Regions from separate parts of the Janthinobacterium sp. 64 genome, predicted to be linked through region 2. Evidence: predicted binding sites of a transcription regulator. Region 2 holds the regulator's gene; each other region holds the start of a gene.
The links. Region 2 encodes sigma-54, which starts transcription at its own class of promoters, with help from an activator protein. Its sites were predicted from a motif close to TGGCANGNAANCTGCTTT; they were not measured.
Positions count from the first base shown of each region.

Region 1 (3,278 bases), 200 kb from region 2:
TTGGCGATGCGCTTGCTCGAGGCCAGCGGCTTGCCCGCTTCCAGGCCGAAACCGTTGATGATGTTCAGCACGCCCGGTGGCAGCAAGTCGCCGATCAGTTCGATCAACACCATGATGGACGCCGGGGTTTGCTCGGCCGGTTTCAAGACGACGCAATTGCCGGCGGCCAGGGCTGGTGCCAGTTTCCATACGGCCATCAGAATCGGGAAATTCCACGGAATGATCTGGCCCACGACACCGAGCGGCTCGTGGTAGTGATAGGCATAGGTTTCCGCATCGATTTGCGCGACGGAACCTTCCTGCGCGCGGATGCAGCCGGCAAAATAACGGAAATGGTCGATGGCCAGCGGAATGTCGGCATTCATCGTTTCGCGGATCGGCTTGCCGTTGTCGATGGTTTCCGCCGTGGCAATCAGGCTCAGGTTTTGTTCGATGCGGTCGGCGATGCGGTTCAGGATATTGGCGCGCTCGGCAGGCGAGGTCTTGCCCCAGGCATCCTTGGCGGCATGGGCGGCGTCCAAGGCCAGCTCGACGTCTTCCGCCGTGGAACGGGCAATTTCGCAAAATGGCAAGCCCGTGATCGGCGTAATGTTAGGAAAGTATTCACCTTTTACTGGGGCAACGAATTTGCCGCCGATGTAATTGTCATAGCGTTGTTTGAAGGGATTGGCTACGCCCAGTTTGCTGATGTCTGCGAGATTCATGTCGTCCTCTATCGGGTTAATTAGAATGGAAATACTTTAATTAAAATCAAACGTCCTGGTACAGATGGGGTGAGTACACGGAGTCTTCCGCAAATGCCGTGCCAGCTCGCCATCCCACTACAAACTTAGCCGCTTTTCCCCCTGTTACAAGGGTGTGGCGTCAATACCGGCGCGCTTTTCAGCGCATGCCCGGGCTTGAGCCGCTGCACAATGGAACAGGTGTACCAGACTGGAACACCTGCACCTGTGTCACTAGCGAATCACCACGCCCCATGGCAATTCGCCCACGGCAATATCGGCCACCTTGCGCGCGCTGGCCGTGTCGATGACGGAAACGCTGTTCGAGCGGCCATTGGCCACGTACAGTTTGCTGCCATCGGGCGTGATGGCCATATTCCACGGACGCTTGCCGACGGGAATGGTGGCCGTGACCTGATGACTGGCGGTGTCGATCACCATCACCGTGCCATCGATACCGTTCGAGACATACACCTGCTTGCCGCCAGGATGGACGGCGATGCCATTCGCATTCTTGCCCGCTGGAATGGTGGCGATGGCCTTGCGCTCGGCCATGTCGATCACATACACGGCATTGACCAGTTCGCACGCCACGTAGGCACGGCCCGAGTCCGGACTGAAACCGATGCCGCGCGGCCGCAGGCCCACGGCGATGGAAGCGACCTGGCGGCGTTGCGCCACATCAATGACATCGACTTGCTCGGCCTCTTCCGCACTGACCAGCAGCCAGCGCCCGTCCGGGCTGAATACGGCATGTTCCGGGTTACGTCCGTGCACCTTGATATCGGCTAGCAAGACGCCCGTCTGGCCATCGAGCAAGGCCACGCTATTGTTTTCCTCGACGGCCACGGCCACATGACTACCATCTTGCGAGGCGCTGACCCCTTCCGGCGACTTGCCCAGCGCCACCGTGCGCACGGGCGTGCCGGTCGCGTTATCGATCAGCAACAAGGCGCTGCTGGCCGCATCGGTAACAAACAATTGCCGTCCGCTGGGGTCGGCGGCGATGCCGCGCGGCCGCTTGCCTGCCGCGATCTGGCGCACCACCTGGTCGGTGGCCGTATCGATCACGCTCAAGGTGCCCGATTTTTCATTGGGGACATAGGCAAAAGGAGCGGCCTGGAGGGCGGTGCTGGCGAGCGCAGGCAGCAGCCAGCACACCTGGCGCAAGCGTGAGAAGAAGTTGGGCATAATCACCTTTTCAATGGAAAAACACAGGAAAAGCGCGCGGCATCGGCGCCTCTGAACATTGCTGCATGCAAACGCCGTGCCACCGACACGCGTATAATTTCAGCCCACCAATGGAGACATGGCAGGCATATTGCTTGATACAACTATGCAGACCTGCGCCGCGCACGCGACCAAAGCAGGCTTTTAATCACATTGGAGAATCCGCATGCAGCATCGTTTCCGCTTGAACACCATTGCCAGCCTGTTTGTCGCCGGCAGCGCCACCCTCGCCCCCCACGTTTTTGCCGCCGAGGCAGCTGACCTGGCCAACGGGCAACTGATGGATACGGTGGTCGTCAGCGGCAGCCGCATCGCCCACCCCAGCCAGGAAGTGCCGGCCTCGATCGACGTTGTCGACAGCGCCCGCATCCAGGATGGGCAAATCCGCGTCAACGCGTCGGAAGCGCTGGCCGCCGTGCCAGGCCTGGTTGTGCAAAACCGCCAGAACTATGCGCAAGACTTGCAGATCTCGTCGCGCGGCTTCGGCGCACGCTCGGCTTTCGGCGTGCGCGGCGTCAAACTGGTCAGCGATGGCATTCCTGCCAGCATGCCGGACGGCCAGGGCCAGGCCGCCACCTTCAACCTCGACACGGCAGAACGCATCGAAGTGCTGCGCGGACCTTTCTCCGCCATCTACGGCAATCACTCGGGCGGCGTGATCCAGCTGTTTTCCAGGGATGGGCAAAATCCCCCGTCCGTCGAATTGAATGTAACGGGCGGCAGTTTCGGCACCAGCAAGGTGGACCTGACGGCACAAGGCCAGGCAGGCGGTATCGGCTACGTGCTCGACGGCTCGCGCTTCCGCACGGATGGTTTCCGCGACCACAGCGCCGCCACGCGCGAACAGGCCTTCGGCAAGATCACCGTCAAGCCCAATGCGGACAGCAAGCTGACCATCGTTGCCAACAGCCTGCATCAAGGCAACACGCAAGATCCGCTGGGCGCCACCTGGGCCACGTTTGCCCGCGACTCGCGCGCCGGCGAAATCGATACGACGGATACACAGAACCCGAAACGCACCCTGGCCGAGCGCTACAACACGCGCAAGAGCATCGACCACCAACAAATCGGCGCCACTTATGAACAGTCGTTCGGCGACGACCGCCTGCATGTGATGGTGTATGGCGGCAACCGCGATGTGATCCAGTACCAGGCTTTCAACATCGGTTTCCAGAACCCTCCCTCACACTCAGGCGGCGTGGTCGACTTCCAGCGTCAGTTCTATGGCATCGATACCAATTGGCTGCACGTGAACCAGCTGGCCGGCGGCAAACTGAGCACCACCATCGGCATCGATTACGGCCGCTCCAGCGATGACCGCACCGG
Region 1 is NZ_PHUG01000001.1:4,464,335-4,467,612, reverse strand. Features, by position in the region: gene adh (aldehyde dehydrogenase) at 1-704, opposite strand, end outside; gene CLU91_RS19645 (beta-propeller fold lactonase family protein) at 957-1,913, opposite strand; gene CLU91_RS19640 (TonB-dependent receptor family protein) at 2,119-3,278, shown strand, end outside.
Region 1: CLU91_RS19645 (beta-propeller fold lactonase family protein) is a predicted target of sigma-54. The motif match lies at 1,978-1,995, and genes of this name have one in related genera.

Region 2 (3,278 bases):
ACCGGCAAGGCCTCGCCCGGCGTCGAGTCGAACAGGGCCAGCAGCGTCCCCATCTGCGCCTCGGGCAGGTAGACATCGGCCAGCCCCGTGTACAGGGCATCGGCCGCGTTGATCGTCAGGCCCGTCAAGCCCAGGTACAGGCCCAGCTGGCCGGCCAGGCGCGACAGGAAATAACTGCCGCCCACGTCCGGGAACAAGCCAATATTGACTTCCGGCATGGCCATGCGCGTGCGGCCCGTGACGATGCGCAGGCGGTTGCCTGGCCCGGCTTGCGCCACGCCCATGCCGCCGCCCATCACCACGCCATCCATCACGGCGATATACGGTTTCGGATAGAAATGAATCACATGATTTAAGGCGTATTCTTCCGTAAAGAAATCTTCCAGCAAGGCACTGCCGCCTTGCGGCGTGGCCAGGCCCGCATCGTAAAAGAAACGGATGTCGCCACCGGCGCACAGGGCTTTTTCGCTGCTGGAACGGATCACCACGGCGTCCACCTGCGGATCGTCGCGCCAGGCCAGCAACGTCGCGCTCAAGGCGCGCACCATCTCCAGCGACAGGGAATTGAAGGCTTTCGGACGGTCGAGCACGATGTGCCCGGTGCGGTTGCGGATGGAGGTCTGGACGAAGTCGCTCATGGCAGGCAGGAAAGAAGTGAAAGTGCAAACATTCTAGCCCTTGCGCGGGGAAGATTGCGTTCGACAGGTACGGGCGCAAAAAAGGGCGCAAGATGTGCGCCCTTAGTTGATCACAACTGCTGGAAGCGGGTGGCCTTAAACGGCGACGACGGCGTCTTCCTCGGAGTTGTCTGGCAGATGCTTGATCGCCTCTTTACCGTGCCCTTGCACTTTGGTTTTGTATTTCATCACTTGCCTATCGAGCTTGTCGATCAGGGTATCGATCGCGGCGTACAGGTCGTGCGCCAGGCTTTCCACATAGACAGTCTTGCCACTCAGACGCAGGTTGACTTCAGCCTTTTGACGTTTTTCTTTCTCTTTGAGGTTATCCACGGTCAGAATCACGGCGATATCGATGACTTGATCGAAATGACGTTTCACGCGCTCCAGCTTCGTTTGTACGTATTCACGGATGGCTGGTGTCACTTCGAGATGATGTCCGCTGATGGTGAGATTCATACACACTCCTAAAGATGATCGGGTTCGTGCGGTCCATCCTGTCCGGCCCGCAGAGGAACCGAAAAAAACTTACAAACACTTACGCAGGCTCACTGGCGGAATTTTCAACGCTTCCCGGTATTTGGCAACAGTACGTCGCGCAATCACCATGCCTTGTTCCCCCAGCATGTCCGCAATCTTACTGTCGGATAAAGGATTTTTAGGGTCTTCTGCTCCTGTCAGTTGCACGATCAATGCCCGTATCGCCGTCGATGACGCTTCGCCCCCCGCTTCGGTGGCGACGTGGCTACCAAAGAAATATTTCAACTCGAACATGCCGTGCGGGGTCAGCATGTACTTTTGAGTTGTTACCCGCGAGATAGTACTCTCGTGTAAACCTAGTGTATCAGCTATTTCACGGAGCACAAGGGGGCGCATGGCAACGGCCCCATGCGAGAAAAAGTTCTTTTGTCTTTCTACTATCGCCTGTGCCACGCGCAGGATGGTGTCGAAGCGCTGGCGCATATTCTTGATCAGCCACTTGGCTTCCTGCAACTGCGCACCCATGGCGCCCTCGCCCTTGCCCTGCTTGAGCAAGTTGGCGTACATGGCGTTGACGCGCAGGCGCGGCATGACGTCATTGTTCAGGGTGACTTGCCAGCCATTGCGCGCGCGCTTGACGACGACATCGGGTACCACGTAATCGGACACATCCGAGGCGAACACGGCGCCCGGATGCGGATTGCACTGGCGAATCACCGTCTGCGCTTCGCGCAAGTCTTCCTCGTCGCAATCGAGGGCTTTTTTCAGCTTGTTGAAATCGCGCTGGGCAAACCAGGCCAGGTGCTTTTCCACGATGACGAGGGCCATGCGCCGCGTCACCATGGCGACGTGCGGCAAACGCTTGATCTGCAGCGCCAGGCATTCGGACGCATTGCGCGCGCCCACGCCGGGCGGATCGAAACTTTGCAGCAGCGACAAGGCCGTGCGCAGTTCGTCGGCGTCGATTTCCAGCTCTTCCGGCAGGCGCGCCAGGATGTCGTCGAGCGACTCTTCCAGGTAGCCATTGTCGTCGAGCGCGTCGATGATCAGCTCGACCAGCGCGCGGTCGCGCAATTCGAGCACCGTCACGCGCATCTGCTCCATCAGGTGCTCGCGCAGGGTGCAGTGATGGGCCTCCAGTTGCGGACGCGAATCCTCATCGTCGGGCGCCTTGCCGCGGCTCGCCTCGCTCCAGTCGCTGTCGCCGCCGTCCGCGGCGGCCGGGCCCTCGCCCGCCTCGCCGTCAAAGGCTTCCGCTTCGGCCGGCGCCGCAGGCGCCTCCTGGCCTGGCGGCTGGGGCGGCGCTTCGGCCGGCGCGGCCGTGGAACTGAGGGCCCCGTCGGACAGCAGGCGCAGCGAATGGTCGAGCGGATCGTCCAGGCGTTCGAGCAAGGGATTGTCCGTCAGCAGTTGCTCTAGTTCCTGGTGCAATTCCAGGGTAGACAATTGCAACAGGCGTATCGATTGCTGCAACTGCGGCGTCAGTGCCAGGTGCTGCGAAGTGCGCAGCTGCAATGATTGTTTCATTGGCTCACATACGGAAGTGTTCGCCCAGATAGACCCGGCGTACCGACTCGTTCGCGATGATGTCGTCGGGGCGTCCCGACGCCAGCACCGAGCCCTGGTTGATGATGTAGGCACGGTCGCAGATACCCAGCGTCTCGCGCACATTATGGTCGGTGATGAGCACACCGATATTGCGCTCCTTCAAGAAGCGCACGATACGCTGGATCTCGATCACGGCGATGGGGTCGACGCCGGCGAACGGCTCGTCGAGCAGCACGAAACGGGGGTCGGTGGCCAGCGCGCGGGCGATTTCCACGCGGCGGCGCTCGCCACCCGACAAGGACAGCGCCTGGTTCTCTCGCAACTTTTCAATTTGCAAGTCGGCCAGCAATTTATCCAGGCGCTCTTCGATCTCGGCCTTCTTCAAAGGACGGCCTTCAACGGTCTGGATTTCCAGCACGGCGCGGATATTGTCTTCCACCGTCAGCTTGCGGAAGACGGACGCTTCCTGCGGCAGATACGACAGGCCCATCTGCGCGCGGCGGTGGATCGGCAGGCGGGAAATGTCCACGCCGCTGATATCGATGCTGCCGCCGTCCGACGGCACCAGGCCGA
Region 2 is NZ_PHUG01000001.1:4,266,080-4,269,357, reverse strand. Features, by position in the region: gene CLU91_RS18785 (enoyl-CoA hydratase/isomerase family protein) at 1-638, opposite strand, end outside; gene hpf (ribosome hibernation-promoting factor, HPF/YfiA family) at 774-1,136, opposite strand; gene CLU91_RS18775 (RNA polymerase factor sigma-54) at 1,206-2,684, opposite strand; gene lptB (LPS export ABC transporter ATP-binding protein) at 2,689-3,278, opposite strand, start outside.

Region 3 (3,278 bases), 2.6 Mb from region 2:
CCGGTGGCGGGGCCGCTTCGCAGGGTAGTGCTTGCGCCGGCCCCGTCGTACATATCGGGCCGGCCGCGTTTGCCCGCATGATACCAGCTACCGGGCCGGCGCCAAAGTCGCCGGCCCCCGCGCAGCTGGCCCGGCGCGTGGATTTTCTTTGTTCCTGCACAAGGAAACGCTCGATTTCGCCCGGCTTCGACTAGAATCGCGCATTATCTTTTTGCATGACCTTGATGCCATGGTTACCGACTTTTCCTCCTATCTAGGCAGCAGCCTGTATATCGACAGCGACCATCCGGCCGTGCGCGCCAGGGCGGCCGCACTGGCGGCAGGCGCCGTGGGCGACGCGGTCATCGCAGCGCGCTGCTTTGCCTTCGTGCGCGACGAGGTGGCCCACAGCTGGGACTACCAGCGCAATCCCGTCACTTGCCGCGCTTCCGACGTCTTGCAGCATGGCACGGGATACTGTTATGCGAAGAGCCATTTGCTGGCCGCGCTGCTGCGTGCCAACGGCATTCCCGCCGGCCTGTGCTACCAGCGCCTGGCCGTGGGCGAAGCGGGGCCGCCGTTTTGCCTGCACGGCTTGAACGCCGTGTATCTGCAGGACTTTGGTTGGTACCGCATCGATGCGCGCGGCAACAAGGCCGGCGTCGATGCCGCCTTTGTGCCGCCACGCGAGCAGCTGGCCTTTCCCGTGCTGGCGCCCGAGGAACGCGACTTGCCGGAAATCTGGGCGGAACCGTTGCCCCAGGTGATCGCATCGCTGACCGGCCATGCGACGGTGCAGGACGTGGCGGCGCACTTGCCCGATATTGAATTGTTGCCTCTGCAAAAATAATCCAAAGAAAGAAACCATGAAAAAAATCTGTATTGGCTTGATCGGCCTGATGCTGCTGGCCGGTTGCGGCGGCAAGGGCGAGAGCGGTGGGCAGTCGAGCGCCGCGCGTCTCGATGGCAAGGAAAAGGGCAGCGAGTTTCTTGCCTATGAACATAATGTCAGCGTCGATACGAATGAGGCGCAAGTGCGGCCCCTGTATGAAAAAGTGGTCGCCGCCTGCAAGGCCGACACGGAAAACGGCTGCTTGCTGCTCGACTCCAGCCTCGACAGTGGGCGCTATGTGCATGCGCGCATCAGCATGCGCGCCAAGCCGGCCGGCATCAAGAAGCTTGTCGCGCTGGTCGCGGCCGAAGGCGACGTCACCAGCCAGGGCACCAAGGTGGAAGACCTGGGCCGCCCCGTGCTCGACAGCAAGAAACGCCTGGAGATGCTCAAGCAATACCAGGCGCAATTGCAAGACCTGGAAAAGCGCTCGGGCGCGAATGTCGATGCGCTGATCAAGGTGAGCAAGGAACTGGCCACTGTGCAAGTGGAGCTGGAGCAGGCGACGGCGGCCAATGCGCTCTTGATGCAGCGCATCGACACGGACTTGCTGAACGTGGCCATCAGCGCCGAAGGCAAGCAATCGTTCTGGCGTCCCGTCAAGCGCTCGCTGGGCAATTTCACGGAAAACCTGTCGGAAGGCGTGGCCAACGCCATCACGGCCATGGCCTATATCCTGCCGTGGCTGATCGCGTTCGTGCTGCTGTTCCCGCTGGGGCGCAAGGGCTGGCGCCGCTTGCGTGGAGCGCCGCGCAAGGAGTAACTTCTTCGGCGCACCGTTTTACGGCAATTTGAAACCTGGCTGCACAGTCCTTGTGCAGCCAGGTTTTTTTTTCGTGCGGCGGGAGCCGCATGCACCATGGCGGACACCTGCCGGTGCTGGCATGCATTCTGCTTTATCAACATCGTATGCCCAGCTTTGACCCCACGAACCCATCACAGGAGTCCCCATGTCACGACGCATCATCCTGAAAGCGGCCGCCGCCGGCGCATTCGCTCTGGCCACGTCCATCACCATGCAGGCAGCCCTGGCCGCCGATACGATCAAGGTGGGCATTTTGCACTCGCTGTCGGGCACCATGGCCATTTCCGAAACGTCGCTGAAGGACGTAGCCTTGATGACGATCGCCGAAATCAATGCCAAGGGCGGCGTGCTGGGCAAGAAGCTGGAAGCCGTCGTCGTCGACCCCGCATCGAACTGGCCTTTGTTCGCGGAAAAAGCGAGACAACTGGTGGCGCAGGATAAAGTGGCTGTCGTGTTTGGCTGCTGGACGTCCGTGTCGCGCAAATCCGTCTTGCCAGTGTTCAAGGAGCTCAACAGCCTGCTGTTTTACCCGGTGCAATATGAGGGCGAGGAACTGGAAAAGAACGTGTTTTATACGGGCGCGGCACCGAACCAGCAGGCGATCCCGGCGGTGGAATACCTGATGAGCACAGATGGCGGCGGCGCCAGGCGCTTCGTGCTGCTGGGCACGGATTACGTGTATCCGCGCACCACCAACAAGATCCTGCGCGCCTTTTTGAAAAGCAAAGGGGTCAAGGATAGCGATATCAGCGAGGTCTACACGCCGTTCGGCCACGCCGATTATCAAACCATCGTCGCCAACATCAAGAAGTTTTCCGCGGGCGGCAAGACGGCCGTCATTTCCACCATCAATGGCGATTCCAACGTGCCGTTTTACAAGGAACTGGGCAATGCCGGCCTGAAGGCCACGGACGTGCCCGTCGTCGCGTTTTCCGTCGGCGAGGAAGAGTTGCGCGGCATCGATACCAAACCCTTGCTCGGCCATCTGGCGGCGTGGAATTACTTTGAATCCGTCAAGAACCCCGTGAATGCCGCCTTCATCAAGCAGTGGAAAGCCTATGCCGTGGCGCAAAAGCTGCCGAACGCGGGTTCGGTCGTGACGAACGACCCGATGGAAGCGACCTATGTCGGCATCCACATGTGGGCGCAAGCCGTGGAAAAGGCGAAATCGACGGACACGGACAAGGTGATCGCCGCCATGGCCGGCCAAAGCGTCAAGGCGCCATCGGGTTTTACCCTGACCATGGATGCGACGAATCACCACCTGCACAAGCCCGTGATGATCGGCGAGATCAAGGCCGATGGGCAATTCAATGTCGTGTGGAAAACCAAGGAACCGATACGCGCCCAGCCGTGGAGCCCGTTTATCAAGGGGAATGAGGGCAAGCAGAAGTTATGAGTTAGCAGCAGAAAGGCCGGGGTCACTCGCTTCGCGATCGGAATTCGTCCCATTGGGACGAATTCCCCCGACGGAACTCGGCGTTCCCGTCTGACCCCAGATTTCGCTTGGGCTGAAGTAACGATGAGAGGTCTTTCCGCATGCGTCTGCTACGTCGTATTTTGTTATTACTTTGCCTGTTGCCGCTGTCTGCGCAGGCAGCC
Region 3 is NZ_PHUG01000001.1:1,646,268-1,649,545, reverse strand. Features, by position in the region: gene CLU91_RS07185 (transglutaminase-like domain-containing protein) at 230-829, shown strand; gene CLU91_RS07180 (DUF4349 domain-containing protein) at 846-1,634, shown strand; gene urtA (urea ABC transporter substrate-binding protein) at 1,822-3,075, shown strand; gene urtB (urea ABC transporter permease subunit UrtB) at 3,216-3,278, shown strand, end outside.
Region 3: urtA (urea ABC transporter substrate-binding protein) is a predicted target of sigma-54. The motif match lies at 1,752-1,769, and genes of this name have one in related genera.